DNA from 4 places in the Streptomyces sp. NPDC001904 genome. Region 4 is predicted to be linked to each of the others. Evidence: riboswitches for the same ligand, from Rfam matches in the RefSeq annotation. Region 4 holds a riboswitch; each other region holds the start of a gene.
The links. A riboswitch is a leader RNA that binds a small molecule or an ion and turns the genes downstream of it on or off. The one in region 4 is predicted to bind cyclic di-AMP.
Positions count from the first base shown of each region.

Region 1: linked by a shared signal. The riboswitch ahead of ABT127_RS28310 (M23 family metallopeptidase) and the one ahead of ABT127_RS11245 (peptidoglycan DD-metalloendopeptidase family protein) in region 4 are both predicted to bind cyclic di-AMP.
Region 2: linked by a shared signal. The riboswitch ahead of ABT127_RS13095 (C40 family peptidase) and the one ahead of ABT127_RS11245 (peptidoglycan DD-metalloendopeptidase family protein) in region 4 are both predicted to bind cyclic di-AMP.
Region 3: linked by a shared signal. The riboswitch ahead of ABT127_RS16630 (M23 family metallopeptidase) and the one ahead of ABT127_RS11245 (peptidoglycan DD-metalloendopeptidase family protein) in region 4 are both predicted to bind cyclic di-AMP.

Region 1 covers NZ_JBEOYI010000021.1:27,042-32,142, forward strand. The annotation lists gene ABT127_RS28295 (bifunctional acetate--CoA ligase family protein/GNAT family N-acetyltransferase) at 1-792, opposite strand, end outside; gene ABT127_RS28300 (HPr family phosphocarrier protein) at 992-1,273, shown strand; gene ABT127_RS28305 (GntR family transcriptional regulator) at 1,537-2,223, opposite strand; gene ABT127_RS28310 (M23 family metallopeptidase) at 2,460-3,248, opposite strand; cyclic di-AMP (ydaO/yuaA leader) riboswitch at 3,261-3,421, opposite strand; gene ABT127_RS28315 (M16 family metallopeptidase) at 3,673-5,040, opposite strand; gene ABT127_RS28320 (M16 family metallopeptidase) at 5,058-5,101, opposite strand, start outside.
Region 2 covers NZ_JBEOYI010000006.1:360,394-365,494, reverse strand. The annotation lists gene ABT127_RS13120 (8-amino-7-oxononanoate synthase) at 1-849, shown strand, start outside; gene ABT127_RS13115 (DUF397 domain-containing protein) at 833-1,057, opposite strand; gene ABT127_RS13110 (helix-turn-helix domain-containing protein) at 1,117-1,968, opposite strand; gene ABT127_RS13105 (ATP-binding protein) at 2,254-2,712, shown strand; gene ABT127_RS13100 (DUF6328 family protein) at 2,720-3,211, opposite strand; gene ABT127_RS13095 (C40 family peptidase) at 3,299-3,772, opposite strand; cyclic di-AMP (ydaO/yuaA leader) riboswitch at 3,776-3,899, opposite strand; gene ABT127_RS13090 (hypothetical protein) at 4,312-4,620, opposite strand; gene ABT127_RS13085 (ATP-dependent Clp protease proteolytic subunit) at 4,628-5,101, opposite strand, start outside.
Region 3 covers NZ_JBEOYI010000008.1:331,050-336,150, reverse strand. The annotation lists gene ABT127_RS16635 (aldo/keto reductase) at 1-458, opposite strand, end outside; gene ABT127_RS16630 (M23 family metallopeptidase) at 603-1,643, opposite strand; cyclic di-AMP (ydaO/yuaA leader) riboswitch at 1,655-1,791, opposite strand; gene ABT127_RS16625 (PP2C family protein-serine/threonine phosphatase) at 2,007-3,116, opposite strand; tRNA gene ABT127_RS16620 (tRNA-Met) at 3,274-3,347, opposite strand; gene ABT127_RS16615 (alginate lyase family protein) at 3,395-4,609, opposite strand; gene ABT127_RS16610 (TSUP family transporter) at 4,756-5,101, opposite strand, start outside.
Region 4 covers NZ_JBEOYI010000005.1:410,273-415,373, reverse strand. The annotation lists gene ABT127_RS11260 (helix-turn-helix domain-containing protein) at 1-104, shown strand, start outside; gene ABT127_RS11255 (DUF6126 family protein) at 101-247, shown strand; gene ABT127_RS11250 (tyrosine-protein phosphatase) at 267-1,067, opposite strand; cyclic di-AMP (ydaO/yuaA leader) riboswitch at 1,449-1,621, shown strand; gene ABT127_RS11245 (peptidoglycan DD-metalloendopeptidase family protein) at 1,625-2,371, shown strand; gene ABT127_RS11240 (SGNH/GDSL hydrolase family protein) at 2,592-3,377, shown strand; gene ABT127_RS11235 (TetR/AcrR family transcriptional regulator) at 3,462-4,079, opposite strand; gene ABT127_RS11230 (alpha/beta fold hydrolase) at 4,155-4,874, opposite strand; gene ABT127_RS11225 (alpha/beta hydrolase) at 4,903-5,101, opposite strand, start outside.

The DNA of each region.
Region 1 (5,101 bases), on a different contig from region 4:
GTGGGCGGGCACTCCGTCGACTTCCGTGAGGTCGGCGGGGAACGCCTTGTTGACGGCGTAGAGGCGGCCGGTGAATCCGGCCGCCTTCAGGTTGCCGAGAACGCTGTGGCCCACTCCTCCGGCCGTGCGTCCCACGCCGATCACGGCGACGGAGCCGGGCGCGAGGAGGCGCTGCACGGAGCGGGCCTCCGCGCGCTGCTCGCGCGCGTGCTGCACGGCGAGGGACGCCTCGGTGGGCTCGATGTCGAACTCCAGGCGGACGACGCCGTCCTCGAAGCTGCGCTTCTGCGTGTATCCGGCATCCCGGAACACCTTGATCATCTTGGTGTTGGCGGGCAGCACCTCGGCGGCGAACCGGCGGATGCCGCGCTCGCGCGCGACGGCCGCGATGTGTTCGAGGAGGGCGGAGGCGACACCGCGCCCCTGGTGGGCGTCCTGCACCAGGAAGGCGACCTCGGCCTCGTCGGCCGGGGCGGAGGCGGGCATCCCCCGTGCGTCGATCCGGTCGTAGCGGACCGTCGCGATGAACTCGCCGCCCACCGTGACCGCGAGGCCGACCCGGTCGACGTAGTCGTGATGGGTGAAGCGGTGCACGTCCTTGGCGGACAGCCGCGGGTAGGGCGCGAAGAAGCGGTAGTACTTCGACTCGTCCGAGACCTGCTCGTAGAAGCTGGTCAGCCGCTCGGCGTCCGCGGTGGTGATGGGCCTGATCCGGGCGGTGCCGCCGTCGCGCAGCACCACGTCGGCCTCCCAGTGGGCGGGGTAGGCGTGCCGGTCCGACGGGGTCTCCATGCCGCAAGGGTAGGGCCGACCGCCGGCCGGCGGAGGGATGCGTGTCGCCGTCGCACGGGTCGCGGCCCGCGCGCGTGGGAGGCAGGCTGAAGGAGGCCGAAGGGCCGTGCGCGTACGGGACGTGGGTCCGCGGCGAGCACGGGTCACGGTGTGTGAGAATGGTCTAGACAACTGTGAGACACCTGAAGGGCAGCATCACATGGCTGAGCGCCGCGTCAACGTCGGCTGGGCCGAGGGCCTCCACGCCCGTCCCGCCTCCATCTTCGTCCGCGCGGCCACGGCGGCCGGCGTCCCCGTGACGATCGCCAAGGCCGACGGCAACCCCGTCAACGCCGCCTCGATGCTCGCGGTGCTGGGCCTGGGCGCCCAGGGCGGCGAGGAGATCGTCCTGGCCTCCGACGCCGAGGGGGCGGACGCCGCGCTCGACCGGCTGGCCAAGCTGGTCGCCGAGGGCCTCGACGAGCTTCCCGAGACCGTCTGACCCACGGCACCCTTCGACGGAGCCGCGCGTTTCTCTTCGGAGCGCGCGGCTCCGTCGTTCTGTGCCACGACGGCCCTGGACGCTCTTCCCGCACTCACTGAAATTGACGCATGAAAGAAGTGCGCGAAAAAGCCTGCAGAATAAAACACAGGGATATGCGCAGGGGGAAGCCGCCGCACTGAATGCGGCACGGGCATAGGCAGCGGAAAACAGGGCGCGACCCATTCCGCGAATAGTGCACTTCTTTGTATACGGCTCCCCTGTTAATGCTGGAGCCCCGCCGTGTTTACGGGATGTTGCGAAGTCCTCACACGCTCACCCGCGCGCGGGACGCGCAGCCGGTGGGCCGCCGTCGCCCGCTCGGTGTGCTGGGCCGTCAGGGCGCGGGCCCGCTCGGCGTCGCCGCGGGCCACGGCGTCGACGATGGCCCCGTGCTCGGACCAGGAGTCGGCCGGCCGGGGCGGGGTCTCGACCGCGTACATCCAGGCGATCTTGTACCGCAGCTGGGTCAGCAGGGTGATCAGACCGGGGCTTCCGGAGGCCTGGGCGAGCGTCTCGTGGAACCAGCCGCCCAGGGAGCGCAGATCCTCGTTCTGCCCCCGCCTGGAGCGCTCCTGCCCGAGCCTGACCAGGCCGCGCAGCACTTTGAGGTGGGCCTCGGTGCGGCGCTGGGCCGCACGGGCCGCGCCCAGCGGTTCGAGCAGCATACGGATCTCCAGGAGATCGGCGGCCTCCTGCTCGGTGGGTTCGGCGACGCACGCGCCCGCGTGCCGCCGCGTGACGACGAACCCCTCCGCCTCCAGGGTGCGCAGCGCCTCACGGACCGGAACGCGCGAGACGCCGTAGCGCCGCGCGAGCAGTTCCTCGGTGAGCCTGCCGCCGCGCTCGTAGACACCCGCGACGATGTCGTCGCGGATCGCCGTGCATACCGAGTGCGCGGGAATGCGCATGACCCGACCTCCGCCTTAATCCCCGCGAAACGCGGTCGATTGACGCCCGTACAAACGCGATTGACCTCCGGTCAGCGCGCTTGACCGACGACTCTATTCCACCGCGCTTGAATTTCCGACGGCAGGCCGGAATCCAGGGATATTTTTTGGACACCGGAGGTCTGCTCGGGACAGGCGACGCGAAAGCCCCGGCTCGGCGAGCCGGGGCTTTCGGAGGTGGGTCGGGCGTGGGCGCGTCAGACGTTCACGCCGTGCGAGCGCAGGTACGCGACGGGGTCGATGTCCGAGCCGTAGTCGGGACCGGTGCGGGCCTCGAAGTGGAGGTGCGGGCCCGTGACGTTGCCGGTGGCGCCCGAGAGGGCTATCTGCTGGCCGGGGGTGACCGACTGGCCGACGGAGACGCCGATGGACGACAGGTGACCGTACTGGGTGTACGTACCGTCGTTCATCTTGATGACGATGTTGTTGCCGTACGCGCCGCCCCAGCCGGCCTCGACGACGGTGCCGGAGCCCACGGCGTGCACCGCGGTGCCGGTGGCGGCGTGGAAGTCGATGCCCGTGTGGCTGCCGGAGGACCACAGACCGCTGCTGGCCTTGTACGCGGTGGAGACGTACGAGCCGGAGACGGGCGCCACGAAGGAGTTGAGGCGCTTGCGCTCGGCCTCCCGGGCGGCGCGCTCCTTGGCCTCGCGCTCCTTCTTGGCCTTCTCCTCGGCCTTGCGCTTGGCCTCCTCGGCCCGCTTCTTGGCCTCGGCCTCCGCCTTCTTCTTCGCGGCGGCCGCGTCGGCGGCCTTCTTCTGGGCGGCGGCCTGGGCGTCGATCTGGTCGGCGAGGGAGTCGCCGATGGAGACGGCCTGCGTCAGGTTGTTCTGCTCCGGGGCCGCGGTGTCCGCGGCGAGCGCGGGGGCGGCGAGGCCGCCGACGACACCGGTCGTGGTGAGCGCGGCGACACTCGCGACCTGTGCGGTGGTACGCGTGATGCGGCTCGGACGACGGTGCTTCCCGGTGGCACGGGTGAACGCCATGGAGAGGCTGATCCTTTCCTTCCCTCTCGCCTACCGGGTTAGCTGACGGGTTCGGAGCAGGAAGGTCTCCTACGGGCAACCCCCTTGCGGGAGGAGCCCGATTCACCCCAGGGACTTCGGTGGGTCCCCGGCTCCCCCGGCTCGCGCCTTGGGGGACTCGGCGATGACTGTCCGGTGACGCGGGCGCGGCACTGGTGCGGCGGACAGCCGGACCGACGCTAAGCGGGACATCTTTTAATCAACAAACGGATCCCGGCTTTTGTCGCGCATGCCACAGGGCAGACACGCAACCTCCACACCATTTCGGACATATACGAAGCGAGGTGATCGCGTTTGCTCACGTGAGGGACATCACGGACACGCCGGAGCCCCGGCGACCTCACGGGTCGCCGGGGCTCCGATGCGGTGCGGCGCGGTGTGCCGATCAGCCGGTGACCACGGTCACTTCGCCGATGCCGAGCGCCCTGACCGGCTCCTCGATCTGCGCGGCGTCGCCCACGAGGACCGTCACCAGACGGTCCGCCGGGAAGGCGCTCACGACCGCCGCCGTGGCCTCCACGGTGCCCGTCTCGGCGAGTTGACGGTACAGACGGGCCTGGTAGTCGTCGGGCAGGTGCTGCTCGACCTGGTCGGCGAGGGTGCCCGCGACGTTCGCCGCGGTCTCGAACTTGAGCGGGGCCACCCCCACCAGGTTCTGCACGGCCGTGTCCCGCTCGGCGTCCGTGAGGCCCTCCGCGGCCAGCGTGCGCAGCACCTTCCACAGGTCGTCCAGCGCGGGGCCGGTGTTCGGGGTGTCCACGGAACCGCTGATGGCGAGCATCGCGGCGCCCGTCCCGTCCGGCGCGGAGCGCAGCACCTGCGCGAAGGACCGCACCCCGTAGGTGTAGCCCTTCTCCTCGCGCAGGACCCGGTCGAGGCGCGAGGTGAGCGTGCCGCCCAGGCAGTACGTGCCGAGGATCTGCGCGGCCCACACCCGGTCGTGCTTGTCGGGTCCGATGCGGCCGATCAGCAGCTGGGTCTGCACGGCGCCCGGACGGTCCACGATGACGACGCGGCCGGTGTCGTCGGCCGTGACGGGCGGCACGGGGCGCGCCTCCGCGGTGTTCCCGGTCCAGGCGCCGAGCGTGTCGGCGAGCAGGCCGTCGAGATCGACGCCGGTGAGGTCGCCCACCACCACGGCGGTGGCGGTGGCGGGGCGTACGTGCTTCTCGTAGAAGGCGCGGACCGCCGACGCGTCGATGGCGGCGACGGTCTCCTCGGTGCCCTGGCGCGGGCGCGACATGCGCGCGTCGGCCGGGAAGAGCTGCTTGGAGAGCTCCTTGGCGGCGCGGCGGGCCGGGCTGGCGCTCTCGTGCGGGATCTCGTCGAGCCGGTTGGCCACCAGGCGCTCGATCTCGCTGTCGGCGAAGGCGGGCGCCCGCAGGGCATCGGCGAGGAGGGCGAGGCCCTTGGGGAGCCGGGAGACCGGCACTTCGAGGGAGACCCGGACGCCGGGGTGGTCGGCGTGCGCGTCCATGGTGGCGCCGGCGCGCTCCAGTTCGGCCGCGAACTCCTCGGCGGAGTGCTTGTCGGTGCCCTCGTTGAAGGCGCGCGCCATGATCGTGGCGACGCCGTCGAGGCCCTGGGGCTCGGCCTCCAGGGGCGCCTCCAGATTGACCTCCACGGCGACGACCTGCTGGCCGGGGCGGTGGCAGTGCAGGACGGTGAGGCCGTTGTCGAGCGCGCCGCGCTGCGGGGCGGGGAACGCCCAGGGCTTGGCCGCACCGGGCTGCGGCTGAGGGTGGAAGTCCATGCTCGCGAGCTGCTCGGTCACTGGCCCGCCTCCTCGTCGTTCGCTGCGGTCTCGTCGTCGG
Region 2 (5,101 bases), on a different contig from region 4:
AACCTCGCGGCCGTCACGGCGCTCGCCCCGCAGGGCTCGCTGATCGTCTCCGACGCGGCCAATCACGCCTCCCTGATCGACGGCTGCCGACTGGCCCGCGCCACCACCCGCGTCGTACCGCACGCCGATCCCGAGGCCGTCCGCGCGGCACTCGGCACGCACGACGGCCCGGCTCTGGTGGTCAGCGACACCGTCTTCTCGGTGGACGGGGACCGCGCGCCGCTCACCGAACTGAGTTCCGTGGCACAGGAGTTCGGGGCCGGTCTGATCGTCGACGACGCGCACGGGCTCGGTGTCCTCGGGGCGGGCGGGCGCGGCGCCCCGTACGCGGCGGGTCTCGCGGGCGACCCCGGGACCGTCGCCACCGTGACCCTCTCGAAGTCGTTCGGCAGCCAGGGCGGCGCGGTCCTCGGACCGGCACCGGTCATCGAGCACCTCGTCAATGCGGCGCGTACGTTCATCTTCGACACCGGCCTCGCGCCGGCCGCCGCCGGTGCCGCGCTCGCGGCACTGCGACTGCTGCGCCGCGAACCCCGGCGGGCGACACGGGCCCGCGAGGTCGCGGCGACGCTGCATCAACTCCTCACCGATGAGGGCCTGTCGGCCGTTCGCCCGGAGGCGGCGGTGGTCTCGGTGCGCGCACCCTCGCCCGACGAGGCGGTGCGCTGGGCCGCGGCCTGCCGGGCGGCGGGACTGGCGGTGGGCTGTTTCCGTCCGCCCTCGGTGCCGGACGGTGTCTCACGGTTGCGGCTGACCGCCCGCGCCGACCTCACCGACGAGCAACTCGCCGAGGCGGTGCGGGTGATCAGTCGAACGGCTCCCCGGGGCGCGGTCAGCGCAGGGAGCTGAGGAACCCTTCCCAGGCGGAAGGCGCGAACAGCACGGCGGGTCCCGCCGTGTCCTTGGAGTCGCGGACGGCCAAGAGGCCGGCCGTGGACCCCGAAGGCAAGGGGGCCGTCTCGACGCAGTTGTTGGCGCCTGTGCTGTAGCTGCTGCGCCGCCACCGCGCGCCGTTCAGCGACATGCTGTCGGAAACGTACCGAGGCAGTGCATTCATGGTGCCTCCCTGACGCAGTGCCGGAGCGTGACGGAGCGTCGGCGGCCCCGCACACCCGGCTATCCGGCGATCTGTGCGATGAACTCGAGCGAGTCCTCGGGCGAAAGAGCGTGTCCTTCAAGAGCTTCAAAGGCGTCCGTGTACGCCTTGAGGTCTTCTTTCCGCTCGAGGTAGAGACTACTCGTCAAATGGTCGAGAACAACCACATCCAGATCAGTTGTGTTCGGAAATGAGAACACAACGAAAGGCCCGGTGATACCGAGGTGCCCACCTGCTGAGAAGGGAAGCACCTGAATCCGGACATGCGGCAGCCTGGCCACCTCGGCCAAATGTGCCAATTGCCTTTGCAGAATGTCTTTTCCGCCCACTTCGCGACGGAGTACCGCCTCGTCGAGGATGGCCGTCAACTGAAGGGGCGTCTGCGAACGCAGCACCTCCTGTCGCGCGAGACGCACTTCCACCAGTGCCTCGATGTGCCCCTCGGACATGCCGCCGAGAACGGATCGCGTCACCGCGTAGGCGTACTCCGGCGTCTGCAGCAGCCCCGGCACGACGGTGTTCTCCAGCGTCCAGATCCGGCATGCCTGTGACTCCAGGCTGATGAAGTCGCGGTACGCGGGCGGCAGCAGACCGCGGTACGCGTGCCACCAGTGGTGCCCGCCGACATCCTCCGCCCCCGCCAACGCCACCACGAGCTGACGTAGTTGGGGGTCCTTCGCGTCGAAGGCGTCGAGCAGACGGAGTACGTCCGACGCCTTCACGCCGCTGCGTCCTGTCTCGATCCGGCTCACCTTGGACTGGTGCCATCCGACGAGTCGCGCGGCCTCACCACTGGTGAGCCCGGCGCCCACGCGCAGCGCGCGCAGTTCGGCACCCAGTTTGCGGCGACGTACCACGGGACCGTACTTCATGCTGACTCCTCTGCCCTTCGGGCCGCGCGGCCGCTCTCCCTCCCGGCCCGTGCGGGGACGGCTCCTGAGCAGACGGTAGAGGAACCGGCGTGCGCTCGCCCAAATACGGTCTACCGTCGCAGAGTTCACCGCTTCGGGCGACAGATATATGCATATCTTGGGGGATCGCCACCCTGGAAGCGCATCCAAGTGGCACGCTGGCGCGAAGCAGTAGCCGGGGCCGGTGAAGTGATGCATCCGCGGCGGGCGGTCGAGCGGCCCCGGCAGGAAAGGGACGACTTCGCCATGGCAGACCACCAGGAAGCATCCGTCACACTGCCGAGCGATCCCGCGTCGGTCTCCACGGCCCGGAGGTACGTGAGCAACGTGCTGACGGAGTGGGGCATGCCGGGAGACGGTGACACGGCCGACACGGTCCGGCTGATCGTTTCCGAACTCGCGACGAACGCGGTGCAGCACACCCGCGGCCTGTCGCCCACCTTCACCGTCGAGCTGGAACTGGAGCGGGACGAGCGGCTGCGGATCGGCGTGACCGACAGCCACCCCCGCTATCCCAAGCGGCTGCCCGCCGCGGTGCAGCAGGACAACGGACGGGGCATGGTCATCATCCGCTGTCTGACGGCGGAGTGCGGCGGCAGACTCTCGGTCTGCCCGACCCCCGAGGGCGGCAAGACGGTGTGGATCGCGCTGCCCTGGAGAAGCGCCCTGGCCGGCGGAGACCCCCACCCGGCCCCGATCGGCTGAGCGCCGGTCAGCCGGACCCCTCCTCGCCCGCGGGCCGCCCGGCCAGCGAGCGGCGGAGCACCCCGGGCAGCACGCCCCACAGGCCCGCGCACACCAGGAACGTTCCTGCGCCCGCGGCGATGCCGCCGCCCCGGCCGACCGTCACATCGACCACCAGCAGCACCGAACCCGTGAGCGCGAGGGAGAGGGCGGCCATGCCGCACGCGGCGAGCCGTGACGAGACCCGGACGATCCGGGTCTTCGCCCCCAACTGGAACAGCACCCGGTGCACCGCGGCGGGCGCCATCAGCAGTGCGGCCGCGACGACCGCGAGGAGCAGCGTCGTCACATAGGTGGCGCGCTGCACCGAGTCGAGCGTGGGAAAGCGCTGCGTGAACGCGAGGGTGAGCAGAAAGGCGAACAGGAACTGCACGCCGGTCTGGGTGACCCGGAGCTCCTGCAGCAGCTCGCCGAAGTTCCGGTCGGCCCGCTGCAGCGGCGTCTCGTTCCGTTCGTCCATGCGGTGCGCGTACCCCTTCCGGCCGATCGAGGCATGGTGGCGGGCCTGGCGCCCGGCCCGTCACCACATCCTGGCCGAGGGCGAGCGTCAGCGCACTCGGCCGTACCAGACGCTCTTGGTCCAGATCTTCTGCAGGCGCACCACGTCCCCGGTCTTCGGGGAGTGCCAGATGCGTCCCTTACCGGCGTAGATGCCGACGTGGTAGACGCTCCGGCCGGAGTGGAAGAACACCAGGTCGCCCCGCTTGCGCTGGGACCCGGACACATGGCGGGTCTTGTTGTACTGCTGCGCGGCGGTGCGGGGCAGCTTCTTGCCCGCTCGCTTGAACGAGTACAGCGTGAGCCCCGAGCAGTCGAACCGGTGCGGGCCGGTGGCGCCCCACTTGTACGGCGCCCCCTTCTTCGAGGCCGCGACCTGGAGAGCCTTGGACGAGGCCACGGCCGCCGACGCCTCGGGCGCGGCGCCGGGGACCAGCAGCCCGGCGCTCGCGACGGCGAGGGTCAGGGCCGAGGCGGTGCCGGCCCGGGTCAGCAGCGAGGGGACACGATTGAGCGCGGACATGCGCAACCCTTCGTCAGCCGCCTGCGAAGGATGACCTGTCGGGTTCGGGCTGGCGAAGATGCCCGGCCGCTGGACGCGGCTTCACCCCAAGGACTGCTCGCAGCGGTTGCTGCGGCGGCCCGTCGTGCCTGGGTCCTCCACTCCTGCCGATCCACTCCTGTCGACCTGACATCCGGGCGGCGGCAGGACTCGGCGTCCGCACGGACCGCCCCGCCGCGGCGGCGGGGGCTTGTCGTCGGAGGGATCTTGACCCACCTCTGCGGTGAAAACCGAGCTGAACCGGCGGTAAGTGAGGCTCCTCACGCTTGACCCGTTCAGGTGGACAGTGCGGCTTTCGGGGCCCGGCGGCCATGCTCGACCATGCCCGCACCAGGCACGGAACCGGAAATTCCGGTGTCGGCCTACCGCCGTCGCGCAACTCTTGCGGTCTCCAGCGTCTACTCATATCTACGCCATCCGGCGGTACCCCATCTGGCCCGTTTCGCCGCGGCCGCGGACGACGTGGCCGCCGAGGGGCGTCCGGCGACTCCAACTGACTGTCAGGTGGCGTTTTCTGGCGGCAAGGTGACTGCCTTCGTTCGTCTCTCGCCGTCCAGGACGCGCAGCGCCCGCGCCAGGGTCTCCGCGTGCACCCGGCTCTCGCCCCGCTGGTGCATCAGGGCCAGGGCGTCCCGGAGCGCCACCGCCCGGGCGACGAGCGCCTGGGCCGCCCGCAGGCCCCGGTAGGTGTCGTCGCCGCGCGCCGGGTTGATCCGCGCCAGCAGATCGACGACGGCCAGATAGCCGTCCACCAGCTCGCACTCGGCGCGGGTCAGCGCGGGCAGCGGCGGCAGTTCGGGCGGATACACGGCCGCCTCACCTCGCGCCGGGTGCGCCGTGCGTGGTCTTGCGGCTCTGCAGCACGTGGTCGACCAGGCCGTAGTCCAGGGCCTGGTGGGCCGTGAGGACGGTGTCCCGCTCGATGTCCGCGCTGATCCGCTCCGTCGGCCGGCCCGAGTGGTGCGCGAGCAGTTTCTCCAACCGTGCCCGCGTACGCGCCATTTCACGGGCCTGGATCTCCAGGTCGGTGGGCTGCCCCTGGGCCGGCTCGGGCAGCGCGGGCTGATCGAGCACCACCCGCGACCCGGGAAGCATCATCCGCTTGCCCGGCGCACCGGCGGCCAGGAGCACCGCGGCGACGGACGCGGCCTGCCCCAGACAGGTCGTCGCCACCTCGCAACTGACGTACCGCATCGTGTCGTAGATCGCCGTCATGGCACTGAACGAGCCGCCGGGGGAGTTGATGTACAGCGCGATGTCCTGCTCCGGCGCCGTGTGTTCGAGGTGCAT
Region 3 (5,101 bases), on a different contig from region 4:
CGTACCTTGCCGGCCTTCACCAGCTCGTCGAGCGCGCCGATGATCTCCTCGACCGGGATGGTCTCGTCGTCGTCGAAGTGCGTGTAGTAGAGGTCGATGTAGTCGGTGTCGAGGCGGCGCAGCGAGGCGTCGGCGGCGGCCTTGATGTTGTCGCCGCGCAGGCCGGGGAAGTCGGGGTGGCGGCCTACCTTGGTGGCGATGACGACGTCGTCGCGCCGGCCGCGGGCCTTGGCCCACCGGCCGATGAGGGTCTCGGACTCACCGCCCTTGTTGCCCGGCGCCCAGGCCGAGTAGGAGTCGGCGGTGTCGATGAAGTTGCCGCCGCCCGCGACGTAGGCGTCGAGCACCTCGAAGCTGCTGGCCTCGTCGGCGGTGAAGCCGAACACATTGCCGCCGAGGCAGAGCGGGAAGACGTCGAGGCCGGAGGAGCCGAGGGGGCGCAGAACAGAAGAAGTCATGCCCTGTTTCAACGCCCTTCCGGAGCACGGCATTCCATGATCCGGGCGGTACGCGCTTCAAGGACAGGCAAAACCGGCGGCCCTGGCGTCGGGGGGTTGCCGCCAGGACCGCCGGAGTTCAGAGAACGCGGACGAACCGGCTGCTCAGGGGGTCAGGCCGCGCTCGCGCAGCCATGCGGCCGGGTCGATGCCGGTGGCGTCCCCGCCGGGGTGGACCTCCAGGTGGAGGTGGGGTCCGGTGACATTGCCCGTGGCGCCCACGCGGCCGATGACATCGCCGGTGGAGACCTTCTGGCCGGCGCTGACGTTGATCGACGACTGGTGGCAGAACCACAGCTCGGTGCCGTCGTCGAGGGTGATGATCGTGCGGTAGCCGTACGCGCCCGCCCAGCCGGCCTCCGTGACGGTGCCGGAGTGGACGGCGTAGATCGGGGTACCCGTGGAAGCGGCGAAGTCCAGGCCCGTGTGGTAGCCGGAGGACCACATGGCGCCGGGCTGCCCGAAGGTGCCGGTGATCGTGTAGGAGGCGACGGGGAGCTTGTAGCTCTTGGCCAGCTTGGCGAGGCGCTCGGCCTCGGCCTTCTTCTTGGCCTCCTCCTCCGCCTTCTTCTTCTCGGCGGCGGCCTTCTTGTCGGCCTCCGCCTTCTTGGCGACGGCCTCGTCGGCGGCCTGCTCGGCGGCGGCCTGCTCGGCGGCCTGCTTGGCGGCGGCGTCGGCGGCGTCCTGCTGGGTCTCGGCCTGGGCCAGGATCCGGGTGCGCAGCGCCTCGCCCGCGTCGGACGTCCCGCTGCCGACCGTGGTGAGCGGGGCGGCGGTGGCGTCGGAGCCGTCAGCGCCTTCGGAGCCGTCGGATATGAGCGCGCCGACACCGGGCAGCGACGTGGCCTCGGGCAGCGAGTCCTTGACGGCGGACAGGTCGGGCATGGAGATGTGGACGGCGGGCTTGCCGCCCTGCGCGGTGGCGATGCCGCCCGCGCCGACGGCGGCGATCACGCCGACGCCGAGAACGGTGGAGCTGCGCGCGAGACCTCCGCGCTGCCGGGCCACGCGGTGCCTGCCGCGGACGGGGCGGACGGACTCCTCGGTGGGGTTCCACTCCTCCCAGCTCTCGGGCTGGGGGCCGAACGCGTCGGTCGACGGATCCTTCACTGAGGAGAACTCGGGGGCAGGCCGGTTCGACGCCACGGGGGCGCTCTCCTTTCCTTCCTTCTCGCCTACCGGGTTAGCTGACGGGTTCGGAGCAGGAAGGTCTCCTACGAGCACCCAAAGATGCCCGATTCACCCCAAGTTGGTGGTTCCCCGGCTCCCTTGCGGGATTAAGCGCGTGCGCGCGGAGCCGTCGCTGGTGACGGCTGGGACGACCGCGCTGCGTTATCGAACGTTAATAGACAGCAGACAGTAATTCCAAGCTGTTCCTACTGATCGTTCACGTCCTGGGCCGGGATTTATCGGGTCAGGACCGGCCGGAAAGGGGCGACTTGACCGGCGGTGTGAACCGGCCACTGTTCTGACGGTTCGTCAATTGTTATCGGCAGCGTCTGCGGAGAGTCACGGCCGCCGCACCGCGAGCAGAGCCATGTCGTCCGTAGCGCCGCCACCGGTGTGCGCGCGCACCTCCGCGGCGAGGGAGAGGAGCAGCTCCTCCGGCCCGGGGAAGATCCGCCCGGACAGCCGGGCCGCCGGATCGTAGAAGACGCCCGCGGCGTCGCGCGCCTCGGAGAGCCCGTCGGTGTAGAGCAGCAGCGTGGCCCCGCCGGGGAACTCGGCCTCGGCGACCCGGTCCGGCCAGGAGCCGAGCTCGCCCATCCCGAGCGGCAGCGCGCCCACGCCGTCGACGACGGGGATCGTCCGGACCGTGCCGTCGCCGAGCAGCAGGATCGGCTCGGGGTGGCCGCGGTTGACGATGCGGACGCGCTGCTCGCCGTGCGGGATCTCGGCGAGCACGGCGGTGGTGAAGCCCTCGAAGTCGTCGATGCCGTCGCGCCGGGTGCCCTCGCGGGCCAGCGCCCGCTCCAGGCGCAGGGCGACCGCCTCCAGGCTGCCCTCCTGCTCGGCGGCCTCCCGGAACGCCCCGATGACGACGGCGACGGCGGAGACCGCGCCCATGCCCTTGCCGCGCACGTCCCCGACGACGATGCGCACGCCGTGCGGAGTGTCCTGGACGGCGTACAGATCACCGCCGATGAAGGCGCCGGCCTGCGCGGCCTCGTAGCGTGCGGCGATGGCGAGGCCGCCGATCCGGTCGGCCGGTTCGGGCAGAACGGCGAACTGGGCGGCCTGGGCGATCCGCCGGGCGGAGTCCAGCTGTTCGTTGCTGCGCCGCACGATCTGGTTGATGAAGCAGGCGAGCACGCAGACGGTGGCCACGGTGGCCATCTCGGTGACGATGTCGGTGCCGACCCGCTGGGTGTACCTGAAGTGGACGACGAGGATCGCGAGGACCGACCCGAGCCCGGCCAGGACCGTGCTGCGCAGCGAGAAGAACGGGGCGGTGACCAGGGGCGCCGCGCTGAACAGCGGGGCCCCGGAGAAGCCGGAGGGGGTGACGTACTCGTAGCAGGCGCCGCCCAGGATCAGCAGGACCGGCAGCGCCCGCAGGAACCACCGCGTACCGCTGCTGTCCGCGACCGATCTGTGCCGTCCTCCGCGCTTCCCCACCGCTCGTCTCCTGACACGTCCGCGCCCGGTTTCCGGCGTCTCGTCAAGGGTTCCCGGGGAGCGCGGCGGCGGCGACCTGGTGTGGTCCGTACGGGTGGCGGACGCGCGGAAACGACCGAGGCCGGAATCTCGATGAGATTCCGGCCTCGGCCTTCAGTAGCGGGGACAGGATTTGAACCTGCGACCTCTGGGTTATGAGCCCAGCGAGCTACCGAGCTGCTCCACCCCGCGTCGGTGAACCCGACTCTACGTCATGAGGGCGGCAGAACGCGAATCCGTCAGGCGGCGGTCGCGTGGGTCAGGGTTTCCCAGGCCACGAAGAGGTCGTCGGTGCCCTCGGGCCGCTCCTTGCGGGTCAGCTTCTCGGTCTGCGGGAGGTCCATCTTGAGACGGCCGCGCAGGTGGCTGAGGCCGACCTCGGTGTCGGGCCCCATGTCCCGCTGCACCTTGCCGCCGCACAGCCAGGACGGGGCGGCGGCGCCGAGCTGGTACTTGGAGTGGAACTCCAGCGCGGCCCGCAGCCGGTCCTTCACCTCGCCGTACAGGTCGACGCCCTGGTGCCAGGCGGTCTCGGCGATGTGCGAGGTGGCGGCCAGCGAGTAGCTGGCGTGCTTGAAGTTGCGGCAGGTCTCCTGGGCGAGGCCGTCCTTGAAGGTGGTCTGCCCGAACCAGTACGTCTGGAGCTTGGCCGGGGTGTCGATGCCGCTGCCCTCGGGCTCGACCGGCAGCGGACCGTCGGAGGAGAGGTAGAAGTAGGCGGGCACGCGCGCGCGGAAGTGGTGCACGGCCTTGTCGAAGGCGCTGTGGTCGTTGAGGTAGACGGCCATGTTCATGGTGGCGTCGGCCATGACCAGGTCCCAGTTGCCGTTGAAGTCGGCGGACCCGGGCTGCACCACGGGCAGGTACACCTCGCGCAGCATCCGCTGGAACTTCAGCTCCTGCCCGTCGGGCCAGCCGTCGTACGTGTACTGCGTCAGCTCGGCGGCCTTGGCCCAGGAGCTGCCGGCCCAGGCGGTCTGGAGTCCGGCGTTGCCCTCCGTGTGCCGCTTCACCTTGTCCGACCAGGCGTCCATGATCTCCACGGCCTTCTCGGCGTGGGCCTTGTCCCGGGTGATGTTCCACAGCAGGGCCTGGGTGTACGCGGCGATGGCGTCCTCGCGCTCCTCGACGCAGCCCTGCCCCGGGCGGGTGTCGGGCGGGCACTCCACGGTCTCGTACGCCTTGGGCGTGTAGTCGAGCGCGGCGTACTTGCTGCGGCTCATCTCCCGGTACGCCGACAGCCACGGCTCTTCTTTGCGGGCCACGTGGTCGCGGGCGGCCGTCAGCTGGTCCTTGCCGACGAGGACACCGGGGTGGGTGAAGGCCCCGCCGGCGGCCCGGGGCGCGGAGACGGCCTGCGCGCCGCTGTCGGCGGGCGCCGAGCCGCAGCCCGCCGCCACGATCGTGACGAGGGGGAGCAGGCCCCCCAGAAGAAGGCGTCTCGCCGCTGCCATGCCCTACCTCCGGCCTCAGGTTCGGTCACTGGCAGCCTGACCCCTGCGCCACGAGCCCGCAGTATCTGTTGAGCCGATGGAGATCGCGCGCGTTGCGCATCTCCATCGGCGGCTCCGCCGGGGGGCGCGACCGGCCCGCACCCGCCCTACAACCCCCACACCCCCTTCCCCAGGGCGACCACCCCGCCCGCCAGGGCCAGCCCCAGAACAAGCCCCCGCATCCCGCGCTCCGGCACCCGCCCGGCCAACGCCCGTCCCACCAGCGCACCCGCGAACAACGCCCCGCCCGCCACGCCCCACTCCCGCGCGTCCAGCCCCGGCAGTCCCCCCGAAGCGACCGACACGACATTGACCACCACCCCGTAGAACTGCGCGTTCGGCACGAACTCCCGCATGGCCCAGCCCGAGTTCACGGCGTACAGGGAGAACGGCGGGCCGCCCACCCCGGCCGCCGCGTTCATGAACCCGCCCGCGCCCCCGGCGACCACCGCG
Region 4 (5,101 bases):
CGCACCGCATCGCGGCCGCGGACACCGGCGGGTCCGACCTCCTCTTCGTCCACACCCTGCTGCAGAGCCCGACGACCGCACTGTGCCTGGGAGGCATGTCATGAGCGACGCAGAACGGCCGGGCGGCCGCGACATCGAGGACAAGCTGCCGCGCGGCATCTGGGTGCGGGTCCTGATCTACGTCTTCGTGGGACACGCCTTCGCCGCGTTCGTCTACCTGCTCTTCACGCTGGGCGGGAACCGCTGAGGCGGACCCTCCGGACGGATCAGACGACGAGGCGCTCGCGCAGCCGGTCGCGGGCGGCCGCGTCCAGCTTCAGGCCCTCCGCGAAGTAGCGGTCGGTGGTGCCCCACGTCTGCTCGATGGTCTCGAAGGCCGCGTGCAGGTACTCGGCGCGGGCGTCGAAGAGCGGCGCGAGCAGCTCCATGACCTCGGGGGAGTAGGCGTCGTCCGGGGTGGTGCCGTTGCGGCGGACCTTGTAGCGGCGGTGCTTCTCGTTCGACTTCAGGTAGTCCGCCTCGATGGCGTCCCGCTCGACGCCGACAGCGAGCAGCGTCACGGCGATCGACAGTCCCGCCCGGTCCTTGCCGGCCGCGCAGTGCATGAGGGCGGGCGTGCTGTCGTCGGCCATCGCGTGCAGCACCCGGCTGTGCTCGGCGGTGCGGTCGCCGATGATGCTCCGGTACGAGGTGATCATGCGCTGCGCCCCGCGCCCGTCGGAGAGCAGCGCACGCAGCTGGTCGGTGTCGCCGTCGCGGACCATCTTCCAGAACTCGGCGCCGTCGGCGGGGTCGGACAGCGGCAGGTTCACGTTGCGCACGCCGGGCAGCTCGACGTCGGCGCCCTCCAGCTTCTGGTCCGCCGCGTTGCGGAAGTCGAAGACGGTGTGCAGCCCGAGCGTGGTCAGGAACGCGGCGTCCTCGGCGGTGGCGTGCGCGAGGTGACCGCTGCGGAAGAGCACGCCGGGCCGTACGTGTCCGCCGTCCACGGTCGGAAGGCCGCCCACGTCGCGGAAATTGCGCACTGCGGTCAGTTCGGGCTCGGTGGACGGGGCGTGCTGCGTCACGTGGGGCTCCTCCGCATCGGGCGCGCCGGCGCCGCTCGCCGGTGGGCCTGCGTCTGACGATACGACATCGATTCCCCGGGCAACCATCCGTCTGTTTTGTCCAGTTTCGCGCCAACTATCCGTAAGTGAACGGAGATTGTGGACCTGTGCGTGAGCGGGCTCATAGCGGTGACGGTGCGTGGCGGTTTCCGGGAATGGCGAGCGGCGGAATTCCCGCAGGTATGGCGCTGGTAAAGGCGTGACGGCGACACAGGGTCACACAGGAATCCCTCAAATGATCACTGAGAAACCCCGGAAAGCGAATTCGCTGTTTGTCGCGGCAGGTTCCGCTGCCTTACGGTCACCCATCACACCGGACGGAACGCCTAGTCCTGCCGCCGCCCGGAATTCCCACCACGACCCGTGACGGCAGGAGCGGGGGACCCACAGGCAGTACGCCGCCGAGGGATTTCCCGACGTGGCTCGGGGTGCAGCCGGTCCTCTTCCCGGAATCCGGCCGGACATCTCCAGTCCGAACCCGACAGCTCACCTCGCAGGCGACGGAGAGGAAAAGCGTCATGTCCGCACAGGCGAAGCACCGCCGTCCGAAGACCCGCCGCGCCACCCGCGCCGCCGCCCTCGCCACTGTCGGAGGGGCCGCACTCGCGCTGCCCCTCATCGGTGCCACCGGAGCGCAGGCCGCCGACTCCGGCACCACCACGTACACGGTGAAGTCCGGCGACACCCTGGCGAAGATCGCCGAGAGCCAGCACGTCGACGGCGGCTGGCAGCAGCTCTACAAGGACAACAAGAACGTCATCGGCGCCAACGCGTCCCTGATCACGCCCGGTGTCAAGCTCACCGTCGGCGGCGCGGGCGGTACGGCCACGGCGACCACGGCCAGTGCCACCTCGACCGGCTCCGGTTACGTGAAGCCCGTCGAGGGCTCCGTCGGCACCCAGTACCACTCGTCCGGCGCCATGTGGTCCAGCGGCTACCACACGGGTACCGACTTCATCGTCGGCACCGGCACCCCGGTCAAGGCCGTGTCCAACGGCACCGTCGTCTCGGCGGGCGACGGCGGCGCGTACGGCAACCAGATCGTCATCAAGAACGCCGACGGCTACTGCGCCCAGTACGCGCACCTGTCCTCGCTCGGCGTCTCCGCCGGTCAGACGGTCACGGCGGGCCAGCAGATCGGGCTGTCCGGCGCGACCGGCAACGTCACCGGACCGCACCTGCACTTCGAGATCCGCACGACGGCCAGCTACGGCTCGGACGTCGACCCGGTCGCGTACCTGCGCGGTCACGGCGTCGGCATCTGACCCGTCCGCCCCCCCGTCCGCACCACGCGGCACACGGATCACACCCGGCTCCCAGATATTCCCTGGGGGTCGGGTGTGTTTTGTCACCACTCGTCAACCCCTGGTTACGGTCGCGTAGGTCACACCCGGGGGTGAAAGATGTGTGGTCGTGGCAAACGAATCGAGAGCACTCACGGACGCAGCGAACCAGGCCGACGCGACGGACACGCACGACAGCGGCCTGATCCGCTCGTACGCCGCGGTGGGAGACAGCTTCACCGAGGGCGTCGGGGATCCCGGGCCCGACGGGACCTTCGTCGGCTGGGCCGACCGGCTCGCCGTCCTCCTGGACGACCGGGCCCCCGAGGACACCTTCCAGTACGCGAACCTAGCCGTACGCGGCAAGCTCATCGACCAGATCATCGAGGACCAGATCCCGCGCGCCGTCGAGCTCGCCCCGGACCTGGTGAGCTTCGTCGCGGGCGGCAACGACATCATCCGGCCCGGCACCGACCCGGACGACGTGGCCGAGCGCTTCGAGAAGGCCGTGGTCCGGCTGACCGAGGCCGCGGGCACCGTCCTGGTCGCCACCGGCTTCGACACCCGTGACGTCGCCGTCCTCAAGCATCTGCGCGGCAAGATCGCCACGTACAACATGCACGTGCGGGCCATCGCCGACCGCCACGGCTGCGCGATGCTCGACCTGTGGTCGCTCAAGTCCATCCAGGACCGCAGGGCCTGGGACGAGGACCGGCTGCACCTCGCCGCCGAAGGACACACCCGGGTCGCGCTGCGCGCCGGCCAGGCCCTCGGCATCGAGGTGCCCGCCGACCCCGAGCAGTCCTGGCCGCTGCTGCCGCCGCGCGGCACGTTCGCCGTCCGGCGCGACGACATCCACTGGGCACGGGAGTTCCTGGTGCCGTGGATCGGGCGCCGGCTGCGCGGCGAGTCCTCCGGCGACCGGGCGCAGGCGAAGGGGTTCCTCGACCCGCACGAGATCAAGCTGCAGCTGGAGTCCGCTTCTTAGACGTCCCGGGCGTCCCAAGCGGCCAAGGTGCTTCAGGTGTCCTGAGGGTCCTGGGTCCCCTCGGGCTCGTGTGCTGGAGCGCGGTCAGCTCCTGGACGTCAACTCGGCTCGCTCAAGGCCCAGTTCGCGGGCGAGTGCCTCGTCCACCCACTCCTGGGCGCGGGCCCGGGACACCGCGCCCCCGTACGTCGTCATCTGCACGGCGAGGCCGTCGAGAAGGGCCGTCAGGCGCAGGGCCGTGCCCATCGGGTCGGGGCAGCGGAACTCGCCCGCAGCCACGCCTTCGGCGACGACCTCGGCGAGGGCCGCCTTCCACTGCCGGTCGAGATCGCGCGTGACCTCGCGCAGCGCGGGTTCGCGCAGGGCGGCGGCCCAGCCCTCGATCCACAGCCGCCAGCCCTTGGCCTGGCCGGTGGGCGCGTACCAGCGCACGGCGGCCCGCAGCCGCTTCAGCGCGGTGGTCCGCCGGCCGAGCAGCTTGCGGAGACGGGCCAGGTCGTCCTCGGCGGCGTGGGTGAAGGCGGCCGAGACGAGCTGCTCCTTCGTCGAGAAGTGGTACAGCACCAGCGCGTTGCTCACCCCGAGCGACGAGGCCACGTCGGCGATGCGCACGGCGGCCACTCCGCGCACCTCGATCTGCTCGATGGCGGCCCGCAGCAGTTCCGCCCGCCGCTCCGCCACGCTCAACCGGACTCTGGTCACCGGGCAACCCTAGTTGTTCGAGAGGCCCGGCGGGGCCGCCGTACCCGCGTGAGCACGGCGGCCCGGGGGCGGGGGTCAGCCGGCGGACCGCACCGCCGTGCGGATCACCTCGGCGACCTCCTTCGGCCGGGAGACGGCGATCGCGTGCGAAGCGCCGTCCACCTCGACGACGGTGGCGCCGGCGCGGGTGGCGCCGAACCGCTCGACCTCGGGGTTGATCGCCTCGTCGGCGCCGGCGATCACGGCCCACGACGGCGTGGTCCGCCAGGCCGCCGCGGACGCCTTCTCCTCGAACGCGGCCGCGGCGAGCGGGCGCTGGGCCACCGCGAGAACCGCGGTCGTCTCCACGGGCACGTCGGCGGCGAAGATCGCGGGGAAGGCGTCCTCGGCGATGGTGACCTCGACGGCGGGCTCGCCGTCCGGGGCCGGATACGTCCACTGCTTCAGATTGCTGACCAGCGGCGACGCGGGGAAGCGTCCCTGGAGCTCGCCCAGGCTCTCGCCCTCTTCGAGCACGTACGCGGCGACGTAGACCAGGCCGACGACGTTCTCCGCGGCACCGGCGACCGTGATCAGGGCGCCGCCGTAGGAGTGGCCGACGAGCACGACGGGGCCGTCGATCCGGGCCACGAGCGAGGCGATGTACGCGGCGTCGGCGGCGAGACCGCGCAGCGGGTTGGGCGGGGCGATCACCGGGATGCCGTCACTCTGCAGCTCGGCGATGACACCGGACCAGCTCGCGGCGTCGGCGAAGGCGCCGTGGACCAGGACGACGGTCGGGGTGGGGTGGGGCATGAGGGGTCCTTCGGGGAGGCCGTGGGTGTCAGGCGGTGTGCAGGGCGGAGCGCAGGGTGCTGATCGCCAGCGCGATCGCGGCCTCGGCGGCGTGCGTCCCGCGCAGCGCGTTGAGCATCACGAAGTCGTGGATGATGCCCTGGAAGCGGACGGCGGTGACCGGGACGCCCGCCTCGCGCAGCTTGTTCGCGTACGCCTCGCCCTCGTCGCGCAGCACGTCGGCCTCG